DNA from 2 places in the Lactobacillus xylocopicola genome. Region 1 is predicted to be linked to the other one. Evidence: riboswitches for the same ligand, from Rfam matches in the RefSeq annotation. Region 1 holds a riboswitch; the other holds the start of a gene.
What was found. Region 1 has a riboswitch for magnesium ahead of mgtA (magnesium-translocating P-type ATPase). Riboswitches for the same ligand answer to the same signal wherever they lie in the genome.
Positions count from the first base shown of each region.

Region 2: linked by a shared signal. The riboswitch ahead of mgtA (magnesium-translocating P-type ATPase) and the one ahead of mgtA (magnesium-translocating P-type ATPase) in region 1 are both predicted to bind magnesium.

Region 1 is NZ_AP026803.1:1,361,941-1,374,204, reverse strand. Features, by position in the region: gene trpS (tryptophan--tRNA ligase) at 1-294, shown strand, start outside; gene R8389_RS06650 (deoxycytidylate deaminase) at 298-777, shown strand; gene R8389_RS06645 (TPM domain-containing protein) at 707-1,366, shown strand; M-box (ykoK) riboswitch at 1,423-1,586, shown strand; gene mgtA (magnesium-translocating P-type ATPase) at 1,675-4,365, shown strand; gene metG (methionine--tRNA ligase) at 4,474-6,450, shown strand; gene R8389_RS06630 (TatD family hydrolase) at 6,450-7,217, shown strand; gene rnmV (ribonuclease M5) at 7,204-7,770, shown strand; gene rsmA (16S rRNA (adenine(1518)-N(6)/adenine(1519)-N(6))-dimethyltransferase RsmA) at 7,763-8,650, shown strand; gene R8389_RS06615 (Veg family protein) at 8,724-8,969, shown strand; gene purR (pur operon repressor) at 9,092-9,922, shown strand; gene glmU (bifunctional UDP-N-acetylglucosamine diphosphorylase/glucosamine-1-phosphate N-acetyltransferase GlmU) at 9,984-11,369, shown strand; gene R8389_RS06600 (SLAP domain-containing protein) at 11,579-12,264, shown strand, end outside.
Region 2 is NZ_AP026803.1:137,848-150,111, forward strand. Features, by position in the region: gene R8389_RS00700 (LysR family transcriptional regulator) at 1-463, opposite strand, end outside; gene R8389_RS00705 (hypothetical protein) at 594-1,082, opposite strand; gene R8389_RS00710 (FAD-dependent oxidoreductase) at 1,104-2,990, opposite strand; gene R8389_RS00715 (D-alanine--D-alanine ligase family protein) at 3,330-4,418, shown strand; gene R8389_RS00720 (MerR family transcriptional regulator) at 4,443-5,180, shown strand; gene R8389_RS00725 (YibE/F family protein) at 5,291-6,400, shown strand; gene R8389_RS00730 (YibE/F family protein) at 6,402-7,163, shown strand; gene R8389_RS00735 (alpha/beta hydrolase) at 7,160-7,975, shown strand; gene R8389_RS00740 (hypothetical protein) at 8,121-8,276, opposite strand; gene mgtA (magnesium-translocating P-type ATPase) at 8,273-10,852, opposite strand; M-box (ykoK) riboswitch at 10,954-11,118, opposite strand; partial or broken gene R8389_RS00750 (helix-turn-helix domain-containing protein) at 11,307-11,495, opposite strand; gene R8389_RS00755 (amino acid ABC transporter substrate-binding protein) at 11,681-12,264, opposite strand, start outside.

The DNA.
Region 1 (12,264 bases):
GGTAATACGGTCTTTACCTATCTTGATATTTTTGCCCCTGATAAGGATAAGGTAGCAGAATTGAAAGAAGATTACCAAAAAGGTGGCTTGGGCGATGTCAAAATTAAACGTTACCTGAACGAAGTAATGGAAGCAGAATTGAGTCCAATTCGGGCTCGCCGGGCCCACTTTGAGCAAAATTTAGCTGAGGTTGAGGAGATGCTGGTAGCAGGCTCAGACCAGGCCAATCAAGTAGCTAATCAAACTCTGACTGAGGTGCGTGAGGCAATTGGCCTGAATTACTTTAAGAGGTAAAAAATGCGTAAACGGATTCCTTGGAAACAATACTTTATGATGCAAGCACTGGTGATTGCCCAACGCTCAACTTGTGCGCGAGCGCTTGTTGGTAGTGTCTTGGTCAAGGACAATCGAATTATCGGAACCGGCTACAACGGTTCCGTGACGGGGGCTCCGCATTGTGATGACGTCGGTCATCAGATGGTGGATGGGCATTGTGTGCGGACAATTCACTCGGAAATGAACTCGTTGATTCAATGTGCCAAGAACGGAGTTTCGACTGCCGCTACGGAAATCTATGTAACGCACTTTCCTTGTTACAATTGTGCCAAAGCACTGACGCAGGCCGGAGTCAAAAAAGTTAATTATTACTTTGACTATCATGATAGTCCGTTAACCATAGCGTTGTTTAAAGAATGTGGGGTGCCCTATGAGCAAATTAAAATTGACCGCGACTACGTGGAGCAATTGGCTCAAATGCTGGCAGACGTTGAAAACTAAGTTGACGTTAATGCTTGCCTTGGTGGGGGTGTTTTGCACGATGACGGCTTTTACCAATCCCAACGTCAAAGACAATAGTCATCTGCTGGACCGTGAAACCAGTAAGTTGATTATGGCTAAGAACGATCGTTATCTGCAGACGAGTGAGCAACCGCGAATTATTGTGCAGACAGTAAACCGGGTGAATCATTTAACGCCCAAAAAACTGAGTAAGTATAAACACACCGTCTTTATCGTGGTAGGTAGTAAAGATCAGAAGCGTAACGTCCAGATTTATACCAGTAAGGACTTACACGGCGGCTTTACCGCGGATATTCGCGGTAGCATCATTCGGGCACAGTCCGACCGCTTGCGCAGCAATAACCGCCAAAAATTTAATCAAGGCTTACGCTTCGTCTTTAGAGCATGTGCGACCACCATTGACCAACAGTATCAGTATTCGCTTGATAAGTACGACTTGTCGGCGGAGGAACGCGCCCAAATCACGCATCCCCACCGGCTAGCACTTCCAATTGCCCTAGCCCTCGTGGTCGTTTTGGGGGGACTGGCTTTATTCTTTAAAAATAACTTGCACTCAAAAAATAAGTAAATGGGTTGACTTAAGTTGGTGATGTGTATTACACTCACAGTGCAAATCAAATAAAACAAATAAACTGTTAGGTGAGACTCCTACGTGAACAAATGCTATCGCTCAGAAACATCCAGAGATGCCAATGAGTTAAATAGTTACCGTCGAGATAAGGCGGTAACCAGATAGCTAGCCTGAGCTTACGTCACGTAGTGTTAAAACTGAACGACGAGTATTAATGATACCTTGTTTAAAAGGGGGTCGCCAGCGGTATGAGGGCGATCTCTTTTTAGTTTGTTTGTGTTTTGGAAAGAAAAGGAGTGATGAAGATGCTGAGAAAACCAACTGAAGTTGCTAGCAACAAGGACCTGGAGCTAGTCAAAGCCATTGCCAATGAGGATAGGGCGGAGACACTCGCAAGGCTCCATGCAAGCAGCGACGGACTGACCAGTAGTCAAGCAGAAAAAAACCGGGAGGAATTTGGTTCCAATACAATCGCGTCTGGTAAGCGCAACTCTAAGCTGCAGTTTCTAGCTGAGGCCTTTATAACGCCGTTTACGTTGGTCTTATTAGCCCTGGCCGCAATTTCTCTCTGTACCGACTATATTTTTGTACCGGCCGGAGAAAAAGATCTGAGTACAGTTGCCATCATGCTCACGATGGTGGTCATTTCAGGGATTACTAGTTTTATCCAAAATGTCAAATCTTCTAGTGCCGTTGAAGCACTTTTAAAAATGGTTTCGGTTACCACGGATATCATCCGGGATGGCAAGGACCAGGAGATCGATACCAGCAAGGTGGTGGTTGGTGATGTAATTCGTCTGGCTGCTGGTGATATGGTGCCGGCAGACATGCGGTTACTTACTAGTAAAGACCTCTTTTGTTCATCTAGTTCGCTCAATGGTGAATCAAATCCAGTTGAAAAAATTGCGACTAAGAAACCGCAATTAGGTCAAGATCGTGACTATCTGGATTACCCCAACATTCTCTACGAGGGAACGACAATTGTTTCTGGTTCTGGCTTAGGTGTAGTTTTTGCCACGGGTGAGCGGACCATGTTTGGCAAGCTGGCGCATGACATTGCCCACAGTGATGTTAAGAACACGACTTTTGACGTGGGGATCAAGAACGTTTCTAAACTTTTGATTGTTATGACGGCAGTCATTGCGCCGCTAGTATTAATTATTAATGGTCTAACTAAGGGTGACTGGGTTAATGCCTTGATCTTTTCGATTGCGACCGCAGTTGGTCTGACTCCAGAGATGCTGCCGGTAATTGTTACCACTAACTTAGTTAAGGGTTCAATTGAGATGTCCAAAAAGGGGACAATCGTCAAAAAAATGAACTCGATTCAGAATTTTGGCTCTGCTGACATCCTGTGTACCGACAAGACGGGAACACTTACCCAGGACAAGGTCGTACTAGAACGCCATTATGACTTGAACTTGCACGAAAACCCGCGGATTTTGGAAATGGGCTACATCAATGCTAATTATCAAACGGGGATGAAGAATCTGATTGACAAGGCAATTATCGAGGCTGCCGGTGACGAACTCGATATTAGTGAAATCCAGCGTGATTATAACAAGATTGATGAAATCCCCTTCGACTTCTCCAGACGGCGCATGAGTGTTGTGGTTGAGAACGCTGATCGTGAACATGGCGAACACTTGCTGGTAACCAAGGGCGCTTCTGAAGAAATGATGGCTGTTGCTACCAAGCTTGAGGTCGATGGCCAGATTCTGCCGCTAACCCCAGAGCGTAAACAAAAGGTAATGGAAAAGGTCAACAACATGAATGATGATGGCCTGCGCGTGATTATGATTGGCTATAAGCGGAATCCGGCCCCAGTGGGCGAATTTTCGGTCAAGGATGAAAATGAGCTAATTCTTTGCGGGTTTTTAGCCTTTCTTGATCCGCCCAAGGAGAGTGCCAAAGTCGCTCTGGCCCGTCTTAAGGGTGATGGAATCACCGTTAAGATCTTGACTGGCGACAATGAGGCCGTTACCAGAACGGTTGGTCTGCAGGTGGGGTTGAACGTTGATACGGTTTATTCCGGCGCAGATTTAGAAGGTAAAAAACCGGAAGAGCTAGCCAAGATGGTTGAAGAATGCAATATTTTTGTCAAACTTTCACCAGAAGATAAGACTAAAATTATTAACTTGCTGAAGCAAAACGGGCATACGGTCGGTTATATGGGCGATGGGATTAATGATGCTCCCGCAATGAAAGCCGCTGATGTTTCAATTTCAGTTGATACGGCCGTTGATATTGCTAAAGAGTCTGCTGATATTATCTTGTTGCATAAGGATCTCAATGTGCTCGAAACGGGGGTTCGGATTGGTCGTAAAGTCTTTGGCAACACGATGAAGTATATCAAGATTACTCTTTCCTCCAACTTCGGTAATATCTTGTCAATATTAGTGGCCTCCTCTTTCTTGCCATTTTTGCCGATGCTCCCGCTCCAGTTACTGGTTTTGGACCTGCTGTATGGCACCAGTTGTTTGTCACTACCTTTTGATGATATGGATAATGAGTACCTGAAAGTACCACGGACTTGGTCAACCAAAAAACTGCCGAAGTTTATGTTTTACTTTGGACCGACTTCCTCAGTCTTTGATATTTTAACTTTTGGCTTGCTGTACTTTGTGATCTGCCCGCACCTGGTTGGCGGTAACTATAATGCGATTAGCCCCGCTCAACAGGTTGCCTTTATTGCATTGTTCCACACGGGTTGGTTTATTGAGTCGCTTTGGACTCAAGAAATGGTTATCCATGCCTTGCGCGATCCGCGCTTGCCTTTTGTGGGTCAGCATGCTACGGCCACGGTCATCTTGTCCACCTTTGGTGCAAGTATTATTGGTACGCTGATTCCATTCTCGTTTTTGAGCAACAAACTAAAGTTTGGCGAGCTCCCAATGAGTTTCATGTGGATTGTGCTAGGAATTTTAGTGCTCTATATTTTACTCACCACGGTGATTAAGCACTTTTACCTGAAAAGTGAAGAGTTCTTAATTTAGCGCTACTAGTAAAAAGGGCTCGTTTGAAAAGAGGATTCCGTCCGGAATTCTCTTTTTTAGTGATGTAGTATAATATAATGAAGTTAGACAAAACTTAAGGAGAAAAATATGGCTGAGCAAAAAACTTTTTATATCACGACCCCAATTTATTACCCATCTGGTCGCTTGACCATTGGTAATGCATATACGACGATTGCAGCCGATGTAATGGCGCGCTACAAGCGGAGTCAGGGCTATGATACCTTCTTTTTGACGGGGACCGATGAGCACGGTCTTAAGATTGAACAAAAAGCTGCAGAACAAGGCATTAAGCCGCAAGAATTTGTGGATCGAATGGCAGCGACCTATCAAAAGCTGTGGAAAAGTCTGAATATCTCTTATGACAAGTTCATTCGAACCACTGATGAGGAGCATGTCCGGGGAGTGCAGCAGATTTTTGAACAGCTCTTGCAGCAAGGTGATATCTACCTGGGCGAATACACCGGTTGGTATTCGGTTGAAGATGAAGAATACTTTACTGAGTCCCAGCTAGCCGAGGTCTATAAGGATGATACCGGCAATGTAATCGGCGGGAAGGCACCGTCCGGCCACGAGGTTCAGCTAGTCAAAGAACCGTCTTACTTCTTCAGGATGAGTAAGTATGCTGACCGCCTCTACCAGTACTATCAAGACCACCCCGAGTTCATCTTGCCGCATTCTCGCGAAAAGGAAATGGTCAATAACTTCATTAAACCGGGCCTAGAAGATCTATCTGTGACGAGAACAACGGTTTCTTGGGGCATTTCGGTCCCAAGTGATCCCAAGCATGTGGTCTACGTTTGGATCGATGCCCTGTCCAACTATATTACGGCACTGGGTTATGGTTCTGAGGATGATTCTCTATTTAAGCAGTTTTGGCCAGCTGATATTCACTTGGTGGGTAAGGAAATTGTGCGTTTCCATACGATTTATTGGCCGATTATGTTGATGGCCCTAGGGCTGCCCCTGCCTAAACACATTATTGGCCATGGCTGGGTGCTCATGAAGGATGGCAAGATGTCCAAGTCCAAGGGTAATGCCGTTTATCCTGAATCAATTACCAGCCGTTATGGTGTTGATGCCTTGCGTTACTACTTGATGCGGGCGCTACCATTTGGGGCAGATGGGGTGTTTACTCCTGAAGACTTCGTTGAACGCGTCAATTATGACTTGGCCAATGACTTAGGTAACTTGCTTAATCGAACAGTTTCGATGATTAATCAGTATCAAGCTGGCCTAGTCAAGCCGGTGGCTGGTGACCAGGATGAGTTTGGTCAAGATTTAGCCCGCGTTGCCAGTGAGACTATTGCGGACTACCAGGAAAAGATGGACACACTTCACTTTACCCAGGCCATTGAGGATATCTGGCAACTAATTAGTCGTGCTAATAAGTATATCGATGAGACAAGGCCATGGGCATTGAATAAGGACAAGAAGACGGCTGAATTAGCTCGGGTAATGTCTAACTTGGCTGAAAGTCTGCGGTTAATTGCGCTCTTAATTGCCCCGATTATGACTGAGACACCGGTTGAAATGTTTAGACAGTTGGGTCTTGACTGGCAGGATAAGGGTCACAAGACCCTTGAATTTGGGGGCTTTGACTGGCAGATTAAGGTGGTTGAACAGGCCGCGCCAATCTATCCCCGCTTAAAGCCAGAAGAAGAAATTAAGTACATCAAAGATGAGATGGCCAAGGCCAAGCCAAAGAAGCAGAGTCGTAGCCAGCAGGGCCAAGCCAAGGAAATCACAATTGATGACTTTGACAAGGTCAAGATTCAAGTCGGCAAAATCTTGGCAGTTGAGCCGGTTAAAGGTTCGAACAAGTTGTTGCAGTTCCAGCTCGACTTTGGCGATGGCAATGAGCGGCAAATTTTGAGTGGTATCCGCAAGTTCTACCCTAATGCCAGTGAACTGTTAAATAAGAAGGTCTTGGCTGTGACCAACTTAAAACCGCGTAAGATGCTCGGACACTTGAGCCAAGGAATGCTGCTTTCAAGTGAACAAGGTGGCATGGTTAAGTTGGCTTTAGTAGGCGATGAACACGAAGTGGGAGCAGAATTAGGTTAATGGAACTAATTGATAATCATACTCACTTGCAAGATGAACCTTTTCGCGGCAAAGAAGAATATTATCTTGAGCGCGCTCAGAAATTAGGTGTGACCAAGCTAATTTGTGTGGGTCAGGATCCGACTTTTAATAAAGGGGCAATTGACTTGGCTCAGCGCTTTGATCAAGTTTATGCCATGGTCGGTTACTGTCCTGACGTTGCCGGGGACTATAATCAAGCGGCTGAAGATGAGCTGATTGAACAACTGCAACTGCCTGGTGTGGTCGCAATGGGCGAGATTGGGCTGGACTATTATTGGGATGAAGCGCCCCGTGATCAGCAGCGGGCTGTTTTTGCCCGCCAGCTTGAACTAGCCCACGAACTAAAAATGCCAGTGGACATCCATACGCGGGATGCCTTTGGTGATTGCTACGAGATTTTGCAAAGCAGCAACCTAGAATATGGTGCAATTCTGCACAGCTTTAATGGCGATGCGAGGTGGCTAAGCAAGTTTCTCGATCTGAATGTTTATTTTTCCTATTCCGGCGTAGTTTCTTTTACGAAGGCGACAGAAGTTCATGAATCTGCGCAAAAAACGCCGCTAGACCGGCTTTTAGTTGAAACTGATGCCCCGTTTCTGACACCCAAACCATACCGCGGTCGCCAGAATGAACCGGGGAATGTTTATTACGTGGCGCGTGCGCTTGCTGAACTGAAAAATATTCCACTAGAAGAAGTTGCCCAGGCAACATATGCAAATACAGTGAGGGCTTATGGTCTTAACTAAAAAACAATTTAATGCGGTTGTAGTAGTTGAAGGCAAAGATGACACAACCCGGCTCAAACAATTTTTCCCGGGGATTGAAACAATTGAAACTAATGGTTCAGATGTACCCGAACCGGTCTTGATTGAACTTGCAGAACTAGCCAAAAAAAGACCAATTATCATTCTGACGGATCCTGATCTCAATGGCGAACGCATTCGCCGACTAGTAACGGCTGCAGTACCTGATGCTAAACAGGCTTTCATTACCCGCAAGGAAGGTGAGCCGCACAAACGAGGTAATTCGCTGGGCGTGGAACATGCCTCGCGAGCAGCCTTAATTAAGGCCTTAAGTGAGCTGCATGAAGCGCAGGCCCTGCCTAGTGATTTAACCATTGGAGATTATCAGCGGCTAGGTTTATCTAGCGGTCAAGGTGCACGTAAGTTGCGTGAACAAGTTGGCATTAAGTTGCGGATTGGCTATGGTAATGCCAAGCAGTTTTATAAACGCTTGCAAACTTTTGGCGTGACGCTGAATGACCTTGAACAAGCCGTCCAGGAGGTTAAGCATGAATAACGAAATTCCCATTGGATCGGCGGTTAGAACCCAGGCAATTATCAACCAGTATTTTGTCCGGGCGAAGAAGAACTTGGGTCAAAACTTTTTAGTCGATTTGGATGCAATCAGAGCTATTGTTAATGCTGCTGAAGTTGAGCCAGGTGACCAAGTAATTGAAATCGGACCAGGTATTGGCTCTTTAACTGAGCAGCTTCTGTTAGCTGGTGCGAAGGTCTTCGCCTATGAAATTGACGAAGACTTACCGACAATTTTGGAGCATGAATTACCGAATAAAATAAATGGTATTCCGTGCGCAGAGCGTTTCAAGCTGATACTCAAGGATATCTTAAAAGCAGACTTTGACCAAGACCTTAGTGACTTCTTTGACATGACCAGACCGGTTAAGGTAGTTGCAAATCTACCGTACTACATCACGACGCCGATTATTTTCTTTTTGGGCAATACTGGACTGAACTTCTCTAGCTTAACTTTGATGATGCAAAAAGAGGTAGCAGAGCGCTTGCAAGCTAGTCCTAACAGTAAGGACTATGGTCCATTAACGATTGCTGTGCAGACTGAAATGAGTGCCCAGATTGCCTTAACCGTTCCCAGTACATCATTTATTCCCCGTCCCAAGGTAGATTCTAGTGTGGTGGTTTTAAGACCTTTGGCAGAAAAGCCAGCGGTTGGAGAACGTCAGCATTTTAATTGGGTGGTTAAGATGTGTTTTGCTCAAAGGCGTAAGACATTAAATAATAATTTGAAAAACTTGCTGCAAGATCAAGAACAGCGTACGCGTTTGATAGCGGAGCTAGGAGTTGATCCCCGGGTGCGGCCAGAACAGTTAACTATTAGCCAATTTATTCAGATTGCTCAAGCGGTTCCAATTAAAAAATAATCTTGTCTTGCTTAAAAAATATTGAAAAAGATCAAGTGAAGTGGTATAATCAATGCTAAAGGAGCTGTTACTATTGCCAACATCAATTAATACCATTAAGGACAAACTGGATTCGCACTTAGGTGACGCACTAACAGTGGTTGCTAGAGCCGGACGTAAGAAAGTTACAAAAAGACGTGGAGTTTTACGGGAGACCTTTCCCGCTGTTTTTGTGGTCGACTTGGACCAGGAGCAAAATAACTTTAAGCATGTCTCATATAGTTACACTGACTTGTTAACCAAGAATATTACCTTGAAATTTGACGATGTAGCTGAATAAGATAAAGCTCAAGTGGGAAAGATACCTGTCGGCACTGGCATTTTGTAAAATGTTAGTGCCTTTTTTGGTGGTTCAGTGTATAGTAGTAACAGACAAAAGACAAACATTAGAGGTGATAACTTATGAAACGTTCAGAGAGATTGGTCGATATGACCAAGTATTTAATGGAACGCCCCCACGATTTAATCCCGTTACCACTGTTTGCTAAGCGCTACGGTGCGGCTAAATCATCGATTTCTGAAGATCTGGCAATCTTGAAGCACACGCTGGCTGATAAGCAGGATGGTATTTTGGAAACAGTCGCCGGCGCTGCTGGTGGCGTCCGATATGTTCCCTTTTGGGGCAAAAAGCATGCCCAGAACTACTTATTTGATTTGGCGTCGCGCATTGAGGATTCACAGCGCATCTTGGCCGGTGGTTTTGTTTACTTGTCCGATATTTTAGGGAATCCGCAAGACTTAGAAAAGATTGGCAAACTAATTGCAACCCGTTATGCTTACGCTAATATTGACGTGGTTATGACGATTGAGACCAAGGGAATAGCTCTGGCTCAGGCCGTTGCGCGTTACTTAAATGTCCCTTTTATTATTGCACGGAAGCGGTCCAAAGTGACCGAAGGGGCAACGGTCTCGGTTAACTATATTTCATCTTCACTTGATCGGGTGTCTAAGATGGAATTACCAACTAGAGCTTTGAAAGATGATGCGAACGTTTTGCTAGTTGATGATTTTATGATGGCTGGTGGCACCTTGACCGGGATGCAGCAACTAGTCAAGGAATTCAACGGCAATATTGCTGGTGTTTGTGTTCTTTGCGAGGCTGATTGGGATGATGAAAAGCTGATTGAGGACCACCTTTCACTAGTGAAGATCAAGCAAGTAGATGGTGAGCAAAAAGTCATTGTAGCCGAACCCGGAACATTGGTGGCGCATACCGACTATAGTCGCTTTTAACTTGAGGGATAATATATTAAAATATTGGTATTAGGAAGTAAGACAGAAGAGGCTGAATTTAATGAAAAAGTTTGTAGTAATTCTTGCAGCCGGCAAGGGTACCCGGATGAAGTCCAAGCTATACAAGGTTTTGCATCAAGTTTGTGGTAAAGCCATGGTTGAGCATGTGGTTGAAGCAGCGCAAGCGATTGACCCCGACCAGATTGTTACTGTTGTTGGCAATGGGGCCGAGGAAGTCAAGAAGACTTTAAAGGGTAAGTCAGACTTTGTCCTGCAAAAAAAGCAGTTGGGTACGGGTGATGCGGTACTAACTGCAGAAAAGTTGCTGGCTAGCAAGTCCGGCGCGACGCTGGTAATTACCGGCGACACCCCACTATTTACCAGCAAAACTTTCCAGAAATTGTTTGATTACCACCAGAAAAAGGGTAATGCCGCTACTGTGTTGACCGCACAGGCACCTGACCCCTACGGTTATGGCCGTATCATTCGTGATGAACAGGATAATGTGTTACGGATTGTTGAACAAAAAGATGCTAGTCCAGAAGAACTAACTATCAAAGAAATTAACACCGGTGTCTTCTGTTTTGATAATGAACAACTCTTTGCTGCGCTCAAGCAGGTGGGGAACCATAATGCCCAAGGCGAGTACTACCTGACCGATGTTTTGGAGATTCTGCGAAATAAGGGTCAGCGCATTGGGGCTTATAAGACGCGTGACTTCAGTGAAAGTATTGGTGTCAATGACCGGATTGCCCTGGCACAGGCTAACAAGATCATGCAAAAAAGAATTAATGCAAAGCACATGCGTAATGGGGTGACTTTTGTCGATCCCGATACAGCCTATATTGATGCTGATGTCAAGATTGCCAGTGATACCCAAATTGAAGGCAATGTGGTGATTAAGGGACAAACTGAAATCGGTAGCAATTGCTTGATAACAGCTGGTTCCAGAATTATTGATGCAAAACTAGGCAACCACGTCACGGTGACGTCTTCGACAATTGAGCAGTCTGAGATGGAAGACCACTCTGATGTTGGTCCTAATTCACACTTGCGGCCCCAGTCGCTTATTCGTGCGGGCGCACACATTGGCAACTTCGTTGAAGTGAAAAGCGCTGAGATTGGAAATAATTCCAAAGTTGGCCACCTGACTTATGTAGGCGATGCAACCTTGGGCAAGGAAGTTAACGTGGGTTGCGGAACAATCTTCGCTAATTATGATGGCGTGCAAAAAGATCATATTAATGTCGGTGACCGGTCCTTTATCGGTTCAGGTGCAACTTTGGTTGCCCCGGTCAATGTGGCTGACCATGCCTTTGTAGCCGCTGATTCTACAATTACTAAGGATGTAGCCCGGCATGAGCTGGCAATTGCCCGTGGCCGGCAGGTCAACAAACCTGATTACTGGCAAAAATTGCCACTTGCGAATGATCCACAGTGGAAATAGTGAATACAGATAAATTTTAGTAACATTACAGTTCTTGTTATCAATTTATTAGTAAGTAGCTGATAAATATTGTTAAATATACTAGAAGGCAGTACTTAGCAATTGCTTAAGAGTATTAAGAAAAAGTAAGCTATCGCGCTTCCGGCTTTATTTACTCGGCGTTTGGTATACAATATAGATATTAAATTTTTTACGAGGTAGTGAAATAAATGAAATTAAGTCATAAAATGATGATCGTCTCAACAGTTGCACTGATTGGTGTAAGTCCAATAATTAGTGCTAGTGCGCCAGTCTTAGTTCAAGCCGCTAACGAGTCTGCAACTAAGAAAGATAGCGATAACGCTGGAAATAATGATAGAAGCAGCAAGCAGACTAAGGCTTCAAAGAAGGGCACCATCAAGTTAAGTCATAATGCTTATGTTTATGACAAAAACGGTAAACGGTTGAAGACTTATATGGGTAGTGCAAAGTACACTAAGATCCCTAAAGATAAGCTCTTGAATTATCGCGAAAAAGTAACTATTGCCAACCAGGACTACTATGATATTGGTTCTGGCGCCTTTGTTAAGGCTGCTAATGTTGGCTACGTTGATGGTAAGAAGGTCGTCAAGGCGACGAAGACTACTACGGCTAAGATTAAGCGCAATGCTTACATTTATGATGCCAAGGGCAAGACTGACAAGAAAAAGCTTAAAAAAGGTCAGACTGTCAATGTGGACCAGTTGATCTACATCAGTAAAAAGCTCTACTATAGGATTAGTGGCCAGACCAACCAATTCATCAAGGCTGCTAACGTGGGGACGGTTACTGGCCCCAAGCTTAAGCCAGTCACACCGGCCCCGGCTAAAGATGAAAGTTTACCAAATGATAAAGAGACAGTTATTACGTTGAGCCG
Region 2 (12,264 bases), 410 kb from region 1:
TAATGGCCTCTGGAGTTTGTCCAATGTAACAATCAATTTCCCCATTTAGTAACCTTTTTTCGCTTTCTCGCGGAAAATCCTCAACTAATTGGATGCTGACTTGCGGATTATTTTGCAGAAATTGGGGCAGGAGTTCCGGTAGCAGGTAAGTACCCAAGCTTTCTAGGATACCAATGCGGATAACTTGTTGCTTCGGGTTAGTGTATGAAGCAAGGCGACGATTTAGTTGTTGCTTGTCATAGGAGATGCTTTCGAGGTAGTGGTAATAGATTAAGCCGGCTGGAGTTAAGGTATAAGGCGGTTTACTACGCTCAATTATTTTGACGCCAAGATTGCGCTCAATCCGGCCAATTAGTTGGGTAAGATATGGTTGCGAGATAAAAAGCTCTTTAGCCGCTCTGGTAAAGCTGCTCTCTTTGAGCAAGACATCTAAGAAATGCTGCAATTCTTCTGGATTGTTCATAATAACTCCATTTCTAAGCTGATGTTGTTGGTTTAAGGTTTAAATTTACTTTCTTAAATATACAAAAAAACTGATAATTCTGGCAAATATGATTGGCAAAAAATATCAGTTTTTAACTTCTAAAAGTGGCTTAGATTGACCGTGATGCTGGTTTACCCAAAATTACTGTAGCGGTCTTAGTACCAACCCAAACAGCAACAAAGGAAGCAAGATATGAAATAATAAAGAAAATTAGCCAATCATGTGTCCAACCGTTAATCCAGGTTTGCATCCGGATTGACTGGGGAATTTCAGCGTTATAGAAAATACTCTGGCCACTACAAATCAAGGTATTGAAAGTGTTCAAAATAGCGGAAGGGATGATAGCCTGGACCAGCTTAAAGCTCAAGGTTCCTGGCTTCAAGCCTAATAATTGGGCAAAGCGGTCACCCCAACTGTTATATGGAATGAAAAGACTAACAACGAAGACAATAAAGAAAATTTCTGCCCAGAGCTTGAATAAAACTGTCCAGGTCAAGCCAAGTTGGTCAACCAGGATAACAGCAATTGCCATGATGAAGCCCATCACTAGAGCTAAAATGGCGGTAATAATAGTGCCGAAGTGGCTTTTTAAAAACATGGTTTGTTCCTTTCTTAAAGCTTAATTTTGGGAAGCTGCGCTAGCTGCATCTAGGTCCTGGCTTTCTTCATAAGCGGTGTTAGCAGCAATCCGGCCGAAGGTGAAGATATCGGCAAGTGAGTTACCCCCCAAACGGTTACCGGCATGAAGCCCGCCGGCATTTTCACCGGCTGAGTAGAGGCCGCTAATGATTTGTCCCGCTGGGTTCAAAACTCGGGCCTGGGGATCAATGGTCAGCCCGCCCATGGTGTGGTGGATGGCTGGCTTTCTTGGTGTGGCATAGAAAGGTGCAACTTCGCACTTAAGACCAAAGACGTTCTTGTGGAATTCAGGATCATTTTTTTGGTCGACAGCGTGGTTGTAAGTTTTAATGGTTTTAACTAAAGTGTCTGGATCCATACCTGCTTTTTGAGCTAGTTCTGTGAGTGTGTCTGCCTTGAGTAAGGAACCAGCCTTGACTTGGGCATCAATTGCTGCCTGACTAGTATTATAGGCAGTTTCCTTAATCTGATCGTCAGCAATCAGGTAGAATAAGCCCCCATTGTCAATCGCTGCCTTGGCCAAGGTATCTCGTTCGGCAAACTCGTTGACGAAGCGTTGGCCCTTTTGGTTGACCATGATGAAGTTGGCTGGAGGTGTTTGTAGTCCGGTAAATAATTCCCCCGTCTGCGGATCAGAAACGGGCATTAACTGAATAAAGCCCATGCCGAACAAGTCAGCGCCAGCCTCAAGCCCTAGTCGAATACCATCGCCAGTGATTGCAGGGGAATTGGTGGTAGCAATGTCGTCAGCAATGCTGGTCCAGTACGTATTGAACTTTTGGACCATCTTGGTGTTAGCGCCAAAGCCGCCGGCCGTTAAAATCACTGCCTTGGCGTGGACAGTTAACATACTACCGTCAGCGCGGGTGGCAATTACGCCGCAGACCTTGTCGTGCTCAATAATTAAGTGCTCAGCTTGAGTTTCCAGGTGTGGTTCGACGCCATGATTTTTCACCCAATCGCCCAAGATATGAATGTAGGCATAACCCATCGGTTCTACCGGTTTGTGCCCGCGCCGCCAGAGTCCGCCCACCGGCTCGGTAACCTCACTATTATCAAACTTAACGCCTAAATCCGTCAGCCACTTAACCGAGTTCAGAGCGTTGGTAACTAACTCATGGACCAAGTTATACTTGCCGTGAATTTCATTACCTTTTAAGTCGGTGCGCTTTCCGCCAAGATAGGTTTGGATTTCGTGCAAGAGGGTGGAATCAAATAAGTGGTCTGCCCCAGTTGCCACATAATCCTTGATTTGTGCCTGCAACTGCTCAAAGTCTTCCTGGTATTCTGGGTCAATCTGATCGAGCGGCAGTGCTGCTAGTTCCTCCAAAGTTTCTTTTTCACCAGGCAGAGCCGCGAACTTGCCCTGCCACTCTGGATCAGCTGCATTCAGAGGACCACCAGCCCGGCTTGTGTTGCCGCCAACTTGTGGGTATTTTTCAAGGATGACGACCTGTTCACCGTGTTGAATAGAGCGCACCGCTGCAGCCAGGCCAGCACCACCGGCACCAACAATAACCACATCAGTGGTTATCACTTCGTCTTGCTGTTGAGCAACGGCCGGTTTTGGCCGGTGCTTCCAAGCGGCAGCATCACCACCGGCTTGGGTAATTGCAGCGGCTACACCAGCGATCACGCCGTGGCTAGAAATGGTGGCACCGCTGACCGCATCAAGGTTGAGCGTTTGGTTGGCGACAATCTCTTGGGGGAGTCGGTGAAAAACCTCATCCGCCACGCCCTTAGTCTCGCTAGCTGAATCAACCGTGATCTTAGTAATTTTATTATCATTAATTTCCACCGTCATCGGCATGGCTTCAGATCCGTGTCCCATCGCCTTGACATTGTATTGACCACTTTTTAGTTCCATTTTTTACTACCTCGCTAATGTTTGTTTTAAATCCTTTTGAAAATAGCATAGCGCTTACAGCTGGGGCGAATCAAATAGTTTTTTTGCAATTTTTAAATAACAAAATTGCTATAACTAGATTTTTTACAACACTGTAGGGATTACTACTATCCTGTATAGTTAGACTAAATTTAGCTTGTTTCTACATAACATAGCCATTAAATTATTGGCGCTTTAAGGCCGGCTCGATGAGGTTTTAACCGGATCCGAAAATTATTTGCTAAAAATTAGTGAATTTGTAATTTTTCTGCTAGTAAATGCCGTATAATAAAAAAAGCTAAAACATATGAGGTAGAAACAATGACTAGGAAAACACAGGTTGGTCTTATTTTTGGTGGTAATTCATCTGAGTATGAAGTTTCAATTATGTCGGGCCACAACATTTATAGTGCGATCGATAAAAACAAGTTTGAAGTTCATCCGATTTGGATTACTAATTCAGGCTATATTGCTAGCGAAGAGGATGCATTCAAGGTACTTGAAAATCCGCAGTACACGGTTAAAAATCCCCATCAGGCAGCTAATATCGCCAACTTGGTGGAGTTAGCCAACTTGGCTGAAATTGATGTTTTCTTTCCGATTGTTCACGGCAATCTAGGCGAAGATGGCAGTTTGCAAGGCCTTTTTCGCGTGCTGGACAAGGCCTTTGTCGGTGATGATGTATTGTCTGCCGCGGTAACGATGGATAAGGAATTCACTAAAATTCTGGCCCAACGAGTTGGTGTGCCTGTAGCGAATTGGATTGCGATTAAACGGTTTGAATATGAAGATCCAAGCAATGATCACGATGCGTATGCTAAAGTTAGTGCCAAATTAGGTAATGACCTCTTTGTTAAGCCTGCTAACCAAGGCTCGTCCGTTGGCGTACACCATGTAACTACTGCCAAGGAGTATGAAGCAGCTTTGGCTGATGCATTTAGATATGACGACAAGGTTTTGGTCGAAGAGACTATCCACGGCACTGAAGTTGAGACTGCGGTGTTGGGCAATGACCAACCGCAAGTTTCAGGGGTGGGTCAAATTATCAACGCTGAGGGTACTTTTTACAGTTATGAAAACAAGTACGATGAAAATTCAACTACAACTTTGCAGATTCCGGCTGCTATTCCGCCCGAGATTGCAGAGCAGGTTAGGACCAATGCCCTGAAAATTTACCAGGTAACAGAGTGTAGTGGGTTTGCGCGAATTGATTCGACGTTGCGTGCAAGCGATCAGAAGGTTATCTTGACCGAGGTCAATGCCCTGCCAGGATTTACTAATATCAGCATGTATCCTAAACTTTTTGAGCAAGTAGGTATTTCCTATACCGCTTTGATTACCAAACTGATTGAATTGGGATTAGAGCGATATGAGCATAAACAGACCTTGTTGCACAAGATTGGTCAATAACAATGGGTGAGGGAGTATTCTTTTATGACTAGTGACAAGCATCATTTTGAAGAATTAACCGCGCCGGCGGCGACTGCCAAAGAGTTGCAGATTAGTGTTGCGACCTTACGTAAGTATTCGCTTATCGTTGAGCGCGTTACCGGTAAAGCAGATTATTACGTCAGAACCAAGCAGAAAGCCCGGTTATACAGCAAGCAAGACTTGCAGGATTTAAAGGACTTTCATCAGTTGGCTCAAGAGCATGGTCTAACCTTGCAAGAGGCGGCCCAGCAAGTTTTTGCAGTTAGTGACCAGAATACAAAAACTGAAGCTGAAGACAAGGGCGCAAAACAGGAAGTAATGTCGACACCGCAAATGACCAAATTGCTTAATGCCTTCCAACAAACAATTGAGCAGCAAAATACGGAACTGGCTAATTTGCACCAGCAGTTAGACCGGATTGAAAAGCAAAATCAAGAACTCCTTGAAAACCAGCAAACTGCCGTTGATTCAGAAAAGTTGGCTGCCCTGCCGGATATTTCGGGGATTGTGAGTGAAACCGGCCTTGAGGCTGAAGTGCCAGTAGAGCGGCCGCTGACTGCAACCGAGAAGCGGGCTCAAGTTATGCAAGACGAACAAAAGCCTAGCGACCAAGTACACGAAGAAATTTTGTCTAAGGCCAAGGAAAATGCTGAAAAAATTGCTAATGACCACCGAACTTTAGCGGATATGCAGGTAGAACCAACAAAGCAGCATTGGTGGCATCGCTTTATTGATATGTAAATGAAAACGACTTTTAATAAAAGTCGTCTTTTTGATGAAATTTAAGTAAATTTTTAAGGAAGTGGACCTACTTTTGGGGTACAGTAAACAGAAGAGATCGGACTGATGAAATGAACAAGATTAAGCATCGCCATTTGCTTGCACTAGTTGTGGCCGTTATTGGACTGGTGTTAACAGCCGGGACTTACTTTGCCACTAATATTTATGTCAAAGATGATGTGGCGGTTATTACCGACAAGACAATCAAAGATACACTGGTGGAAAAAAGTACAGATGTCTATGGTAATAAGGATGAAACCAGAAAACAAGTCTTACACTTAAAGGTCTTATCAGGAGAGCACCAGGGTCGGCACTTTACGACGCAAAACTTTTACTATCCGTCCCAGCTAGTAACGCAAAAATATCGAGCGGGTCAGCGGATTTTTGTTAATATCAAAAAAGGTGAACCCGCCATCCAAAATCCGAAACGAGACTGGGTATTGGTGCTGGCGCTGACCGTTACAGCGGCTTTATTAATTGCCGTTTCAGGCAAAAAAGCGCTCGGTCTAATTGCTTCTATGACGCTGAGCTGGGTGCTCTTCTACCTGGTTATTATGCTGAACATTAAATTAAACGGTTCTTACATTGTCTTACTATTTGGTGTTGCCGATGTGGTCTTCTCCTTCTTCAGTCTACTGCTGGTACAGGGCTTTAATCGCAAGATGCTGGCAACCTGGGCCGCGACCCTGCTGGGGGTGTTTGTGTCGTTTGTTTTGTGTTATGTGATTATGCGCCTGACGGGCGAGTCTGAAATCAAGTATGAGACAGGTGACTATGCTACCCAAGATCCGCGCGGGATCTTCTTAGCCCAAACGCTATTGGGTATACTGGGTGCGGTTATGGATGAGGCAACGGATATCGTTTCCAGTCTGTATGAGTTAGTCCAGACTACGACAGACCTGACTGCCAAGCAATTAATTAATAGTGGGCGGACCATGGGGCAAGAGATCATGGGTCCGCTAATCAATGTTTTAGTGTTGATTTTTATGTCGGAAGCTTTGCCGCAGACAATTATTTATTTGCGCGATAATAACAGCCTTAAATCGGCCTTTGGTTTTACGTTGTCATTAGGGGTCACCCAGAGTGTTATTTCTGCCATTGGGATTGTTTTGACCGTGGTCTTTGCGACGGGTTGCAGTCTTTGGTTTTTGGAAAATAAACCAGCAAAGGTGGGTGAATAAAATGAGCACGTTAACAGCCTTATTAATTGTCCTAGCCGTCTTGATGGCTGTGGTTGGTGGTGAAACTGGAATTCGCAGTTTTTTCAGTGTCTTGATTAATACTTTACTACTAATTTTATTGGCCGTTTTTATTTCTTGGGGAATCAGTATTCCCATTCTCATTCTAATTTTTATTCCGCTAAAGCTGGTGACGATAATCTTCTTAGGTACACATGACTATCTAGTTGCCAAAAATTCCTTTTTTTCGGCATTGTGGATTTGCTTGACGGTCAGTGTACTGATTCTGGGCTTTGAGTGGTTGGCTCAAGCGGCCGGTTTGGGACCGGAGGCCGGTGAAATGCTGGTGGGCTTATCACAGATGCCAGGCCTTAGTTATCCCTTGATTGCAGTTGCGGTGGCAATTTTTTCAATGCTCGGTGCGGTTGCGGAGGCAGCCGTCGCAATGAGTTCGGGTTTGCTTGAAATCAAGAAGCACAAGCCGGAGATTTCGACTGCAGAATTACGGGCAAGTGGAGTTAAGATTGGCGATGACGTTTTGGGCACGGCCATGAATACGATTTTGTTTGGGATGTTTGGCAGCTTCTTATCGCTGTTTTTATGGTATATCCGCTTAAACTATACCTTGGGTGAGGTTTTGAACGAAAAAATGTTTGTTAATGAAGCGCTAATTATCTTGTATTCACTCATTGGTGTATTATTAACAGTACCATTATCAACCGCCTTGATCACAAGAGCAATGGCAAAAAATAAGGTGAAAAAATGAAAGTAACAGATTTAACATTAACTAACTTTAATGGACGTAAGTTCAAGGTTCATACCTACACTTTGGCGACAATTGGTGACTTGGTTACCCCCCAGCATCCACTGGCAATTGTGATTCCAGGTGGCAGCTTCGATCACCTCTCCAAGCGAGAGGGCGAACCCGTTGCACTTGCCTTTAACAATTATGGTTTCAATAGTGTGGTAATGGAATACAACTTGGTGCAGGAAGGAGACATTTACCCTGATGCGGGGCTTGATGTCTTAACGACGATCAAGTATTTCCGCGACCACGCCGCAGAATACCAGATTGATCCAGAAAAGATTGTGACCATTGGCTTCTCAGCTGGCGGCCATGTTGCAAGCTTTGCCAATAGCATGGCTAATGCCGCTGCTTATCAAGAACAGTTTGCCTTTAAGCAAGTAGATGTGTTGCCCAATAAGACCATTTTAGGTTATCCTTTGATTAACTTGGCTAAGTTGGGCTTTGAAGTTCCGGAAGGAGAAGTGGATCTGGTACCGGAGGATGAATTTATTAAAAACAGCTCGTTAGGGGTCACAAGTGACACACCGGCGACCTTCATCTTTCATGCTTGGGATGATCCAATTGTTTTAGTCACTAATACGTTGGAATATGTCACTGCTCTCCATGACCAAAACGTACCGTGCGAGGTTCATCTCTTTAACCGGGGCGGCCATGGTTTTTCGCTTGGCCGCACGGATATGGTCGTTAAGGGACAGGAGTGGCAAGATAATCCGCATGCCGCCCACTGGTTTGACCTGGCCCAAGAATGGCTGGCCAGCGAGTGGCAGTGAGAAAGGTGCACTGATAAATAGTTGAAATCGCAAAAGATAACCGCTGTCCGGTTATCTTTTGTTGCGTGACTAGTGCTAGTTTGAAAATCAATTGGATAAAATAAAACCCACCAGGAAGAATTGTCATTGCCTAGTGGGTTTTTGGTTAATTCATGATGGTATCAACCAGCATAAACGCACCTGAAGTGGTAAATAAAATTGCTGGTGCAAGCTGTTGATGCAATAACCAGGCGATTCCCAAGCCTATCCATGTTAGTGCAAGTGCGGTTTGGACAGGGTAAGTAATAGTTTTTCTTTTCATAATAATGCTCCTGTTTTGTTAATGTACCAGCGTTTGACGATGGTGACTAGGATAATGTAAGCAAGGCAGGTAACTGTCAGTAGGCACCAGAAACTAGCGGGTAAGGGGGACAACTGCAAGAACTGGCCAATTACTGTGAACGGCAGAACGGAACCGAAGACCAAGGCAAGTGAGGTTACCAAGGTGACGAGGCCAGCAGCGCGGCTTTGGATAAAGGGGATTTTTTCCGTGCGCAAAACGTGCAAGACCAGTGTCTGCGTCCAGAGCGACTCGACAAACCAACCGCTATTAAAGAGCTTGATGAAGTTTTGCTGCATAGTTCCTGAGGTTGCTCCGTAGCCATGTCCAATCACGGCTGGACAGATGATAAAATACATTGCTAAATAGGTGGTAATGTCAAAGACGGAACTAGTTGGACCAATATATTTCATGAAACTGGCAATGCTTTTAGCCTCCCATTTGCGCGGAACTTTTAGGTATTCGGGATCCATGTTGTCCCAGGGAATCGAGAGACAGGATAGATCATAGACCAAGTTGAGAAATAGTAATTGCATTGGCTGCATGGGTAGAAAGGGGAGAAATGCGCTGGCACATAAAACCGACAATACGTTACCAAAGTTAGAAGAGCAAGTTGCCTTGATATATTTCATAATATTGCCAAAGGTTTGTCGTCCGACCACAACGCCCCGTTCTAAGATCATTAAATCTTTTTGGAGTAAGACAATCGATGGTGCATCATTAATTCCATCACCTAAGAAGCCGACCACGTGACCATTATCACGGAGAGTCTTAACGATCAGTGCCTTCTGCTCGGGAGAGACTTTGACAAAAACGTTGCTGCTTTCGACTGCCTGACCTAATTCATGTGGACTGAAACTTTGGATGTCCCGTCCAGTGATAATATTGGTGACGTCGAAGCCAATGTTGCGGCACACGGCCTCTGTAACTGGGAGACTATCGCCAGTGATGATTTTAACTTTGGTTCCGTGTTCAGCTAACGCCTTAATGGCTTTGGCCGCGGTGTTTTTGGGTGGATCCAGAAAAGCTAGATATCCTAAGAAGATCATATTAGTTTCATCGGTTGTGGATAATTCATCACCTGCACTTGGCTGAGGATTATTTTTGATGGCCAGACCTAAAACTCGTAACCCGTCCTGATTTAAATCGGCTACCTGCTGCAAAATATTTTTCTTCCAGTCCTTGGTCAGGATTTCTTCTTGGCCGTGTGACAATACGCGATTAGACACTGAGAGCATTTCCTCGATTGCTCCTTTGGTGACCATTTGTACCAATCCATCAGCTGTTTCTACGATTGTGCTCATTCGGCGCCGGGAAAAATCGAAAGGCAATTCATCAATTTTTTCGTATTGCCGATCGTCAATTTTTAGTTCGCTTGCAGCCGCTTTAATAACTGCCTGGTCCATTAAATTTTTCAGGCCAGTTTGAAACCGACTATTTAAATACGCATATTTTAGAACCTGGTCTTCTTCCTGATGATTGACGTTATAATGATACTCTAAAATGATCTTGTCTTGGGTTAAGGTACCAGTTTTATCGGTACACAATACGTCCATGGCTCCAAAATTTTGGATTGAATTAACATTTTTTACAATGGTGCCACCCTTTGACATGCGCAAAGCTCCCCGCACTAAGTTGGTCGTTACAATTACCGGGAGCATTTCGGGGGTCAAGCCTACTGCGGTTGAAAGTCCAAATAACAATGCTTGCCCCCAATCGCCTTTGGTTAGACCATTCAGAATACAGACAATCGGGGCCATCACTGCCATGAAGCGAATGAGTAGCCATGACGTCTTGCTGATTCCCAGGTCAAAGTTAGTGGGGGTGGGTTTATTATTGGTGATGCTTTGGGTAACTTGTCCGAAACGGGTATTTTGTCCAACCGCGATCACTAGACCGGTTGCTGTCCCACTGACGACGTTACTCCCCATAAAGGCGAGTGTCGGATAATCGGTTATGTCTTCATAGCTGCCCTGCTGGTGTTTAGCACGTTTTTCAACGGGGTAACTTTCTCCCGTCAGCGCAGCCTGAGAAATGAACAAGTCCCGAGTGTTGATCAGCCGGATATCAGCCGGAATCATATCACCCGCCGATAGCTTGACTAAGTCACCAACAACTAAGTCTTCGAGCAGAATTTCCTGGAGCTCGCCATCACGATATACATCGGCTTTCACTTTGACCAATAATTGAAGCTTGTCAGCGGCATTGTTGGATTTAACTGTCTGAATTAAGGACATAACCCCACTGGTCAAAACCATGATTGAAATAATGATTGTCCCCGTTAGATCACGATCGGCTGGAGCACTCCAGAGATAATCGGTACAGAATGAGATTATCCCTAACACGGTTAATACAAGCGTAAACGGGGTGACAAAGGCTTGTAAAAATTGGACGGATAAGGGCGTTTTGCGCCGGTAAGCAAGTTTGTTGCTGCCGTACTTTTTACGGTGTTCGGCTAGGTCTTGTCGTCTGAGCCCGCCAGGCCCAGAAGCAAATACCTTTAATGCCAACTGCGGGGCTTGTTGGGCGACTCTGTTGTAATCTTCTGTCTTATACATAATAAAAAAACCTCCTGACAATTAAGTCAAAGAGGTTCCTACAAAAAGCCGCAATTATAAATACAGCAACAAAAATGCCGCGAATAAATCGCGGCTCCCTAAAATAAATCTTGTTATTTTAGCACTACCCGGCGTAAAGACGTCAGTCATTAGCTACTTGGGAAATAACCTTCGTTCGGTTATTTCTGTCCTATACATTGGCGTTTCGCAACGTTTCTGTACAGTAGCTTATGTCCGTGTAGGAGCCTCGTATATTAAATCAACGTTGTGAATTTACCATGCCAATTAGTTAATGTCAAGGAAGAATTATAATTAAATTGAAAATTGCAATTTTAAGTTGAACACCTTACTTGATTTGATAGATGCAATCTAATCTTCTCTTCTCTCATATAATTCATCGGGTGTGTGGTAGGCTAAGATTTTGCGCTGCTTGGGCATCATAGCGGTGCCGTTAACCATGGTATAAAGAAATTTGGCTCCGTTCAAGCTCATATTTCACGGTTGTGGGCGAACAAGTAAGACTAGCGGCAATTTGACGCAGGGACTGGCCCTGCTGGCGCAAGACTTGGATAAGCACGCGGTCTTGCCAAGCAAGATGTTGGCCCTTTTGGTGAGCAGATATGGTAGAATTAAGCGAGTTCATTGGCAACTTCTTTCTAGAATTTGGTGTGTTAATTACATTCTATCAGAGAAGTCCAATGGACTTTTTTTCATTTTCTAATCAGGGCAAGTGTTCAACTTCATTTTACAATTTACCATGATTTTTAAGTTCTTATTTCAATCCACTTGGATTGAAACTAGCAAAAGATAAATCGTTAACTTTTTGACTTAGTCTGGGCGCTCTGTGCCAAACCACTTATGTTTAATTTTGGCTAGTTTACCGGACCTTTTTAAGGTTTTAAGGCCAGCGTTAAGCTTGCGCGATAATTCGCGGTCGGACTTTCTGATCCCAACGACAAAACTTTCATGCTTAAAGTTACCAGCTACCAGTTTGTACCTGGCAGGATTGCGGTCATGGGACAAATAATAGTCGGCGTACGTCCGATCGATTAGTAAACCGTCAATTCTACCCGCGTTCAAGTCCATAAAGGCTTCGTTAAAGCTATCATATAGAACAGGGGTCCGGTTTTGGATGAAGTCTTTCAAGAGCTGGGGTTGTTGTTCGAAGCGATCATAACCGGAAGACCCGTTTTGTACGCCCAGTCTCTTCCCCTTCATGTCGTTAAACCGGCGAATACCCCTTTTTTTGAGGGCGACGATAACTTGGTCATTTTTCATGTAGCTGTTGCTAAAGTTGACTTTTTTAGCTCTTTCAGCCGTCTTGGAATAACCGTTCCAAATCAGGTCAATGGTCTGATTTTGCAACTCGTTTTCCTTCATGGACCAGTCAATCGGTTGAAAGTCGACCTTAA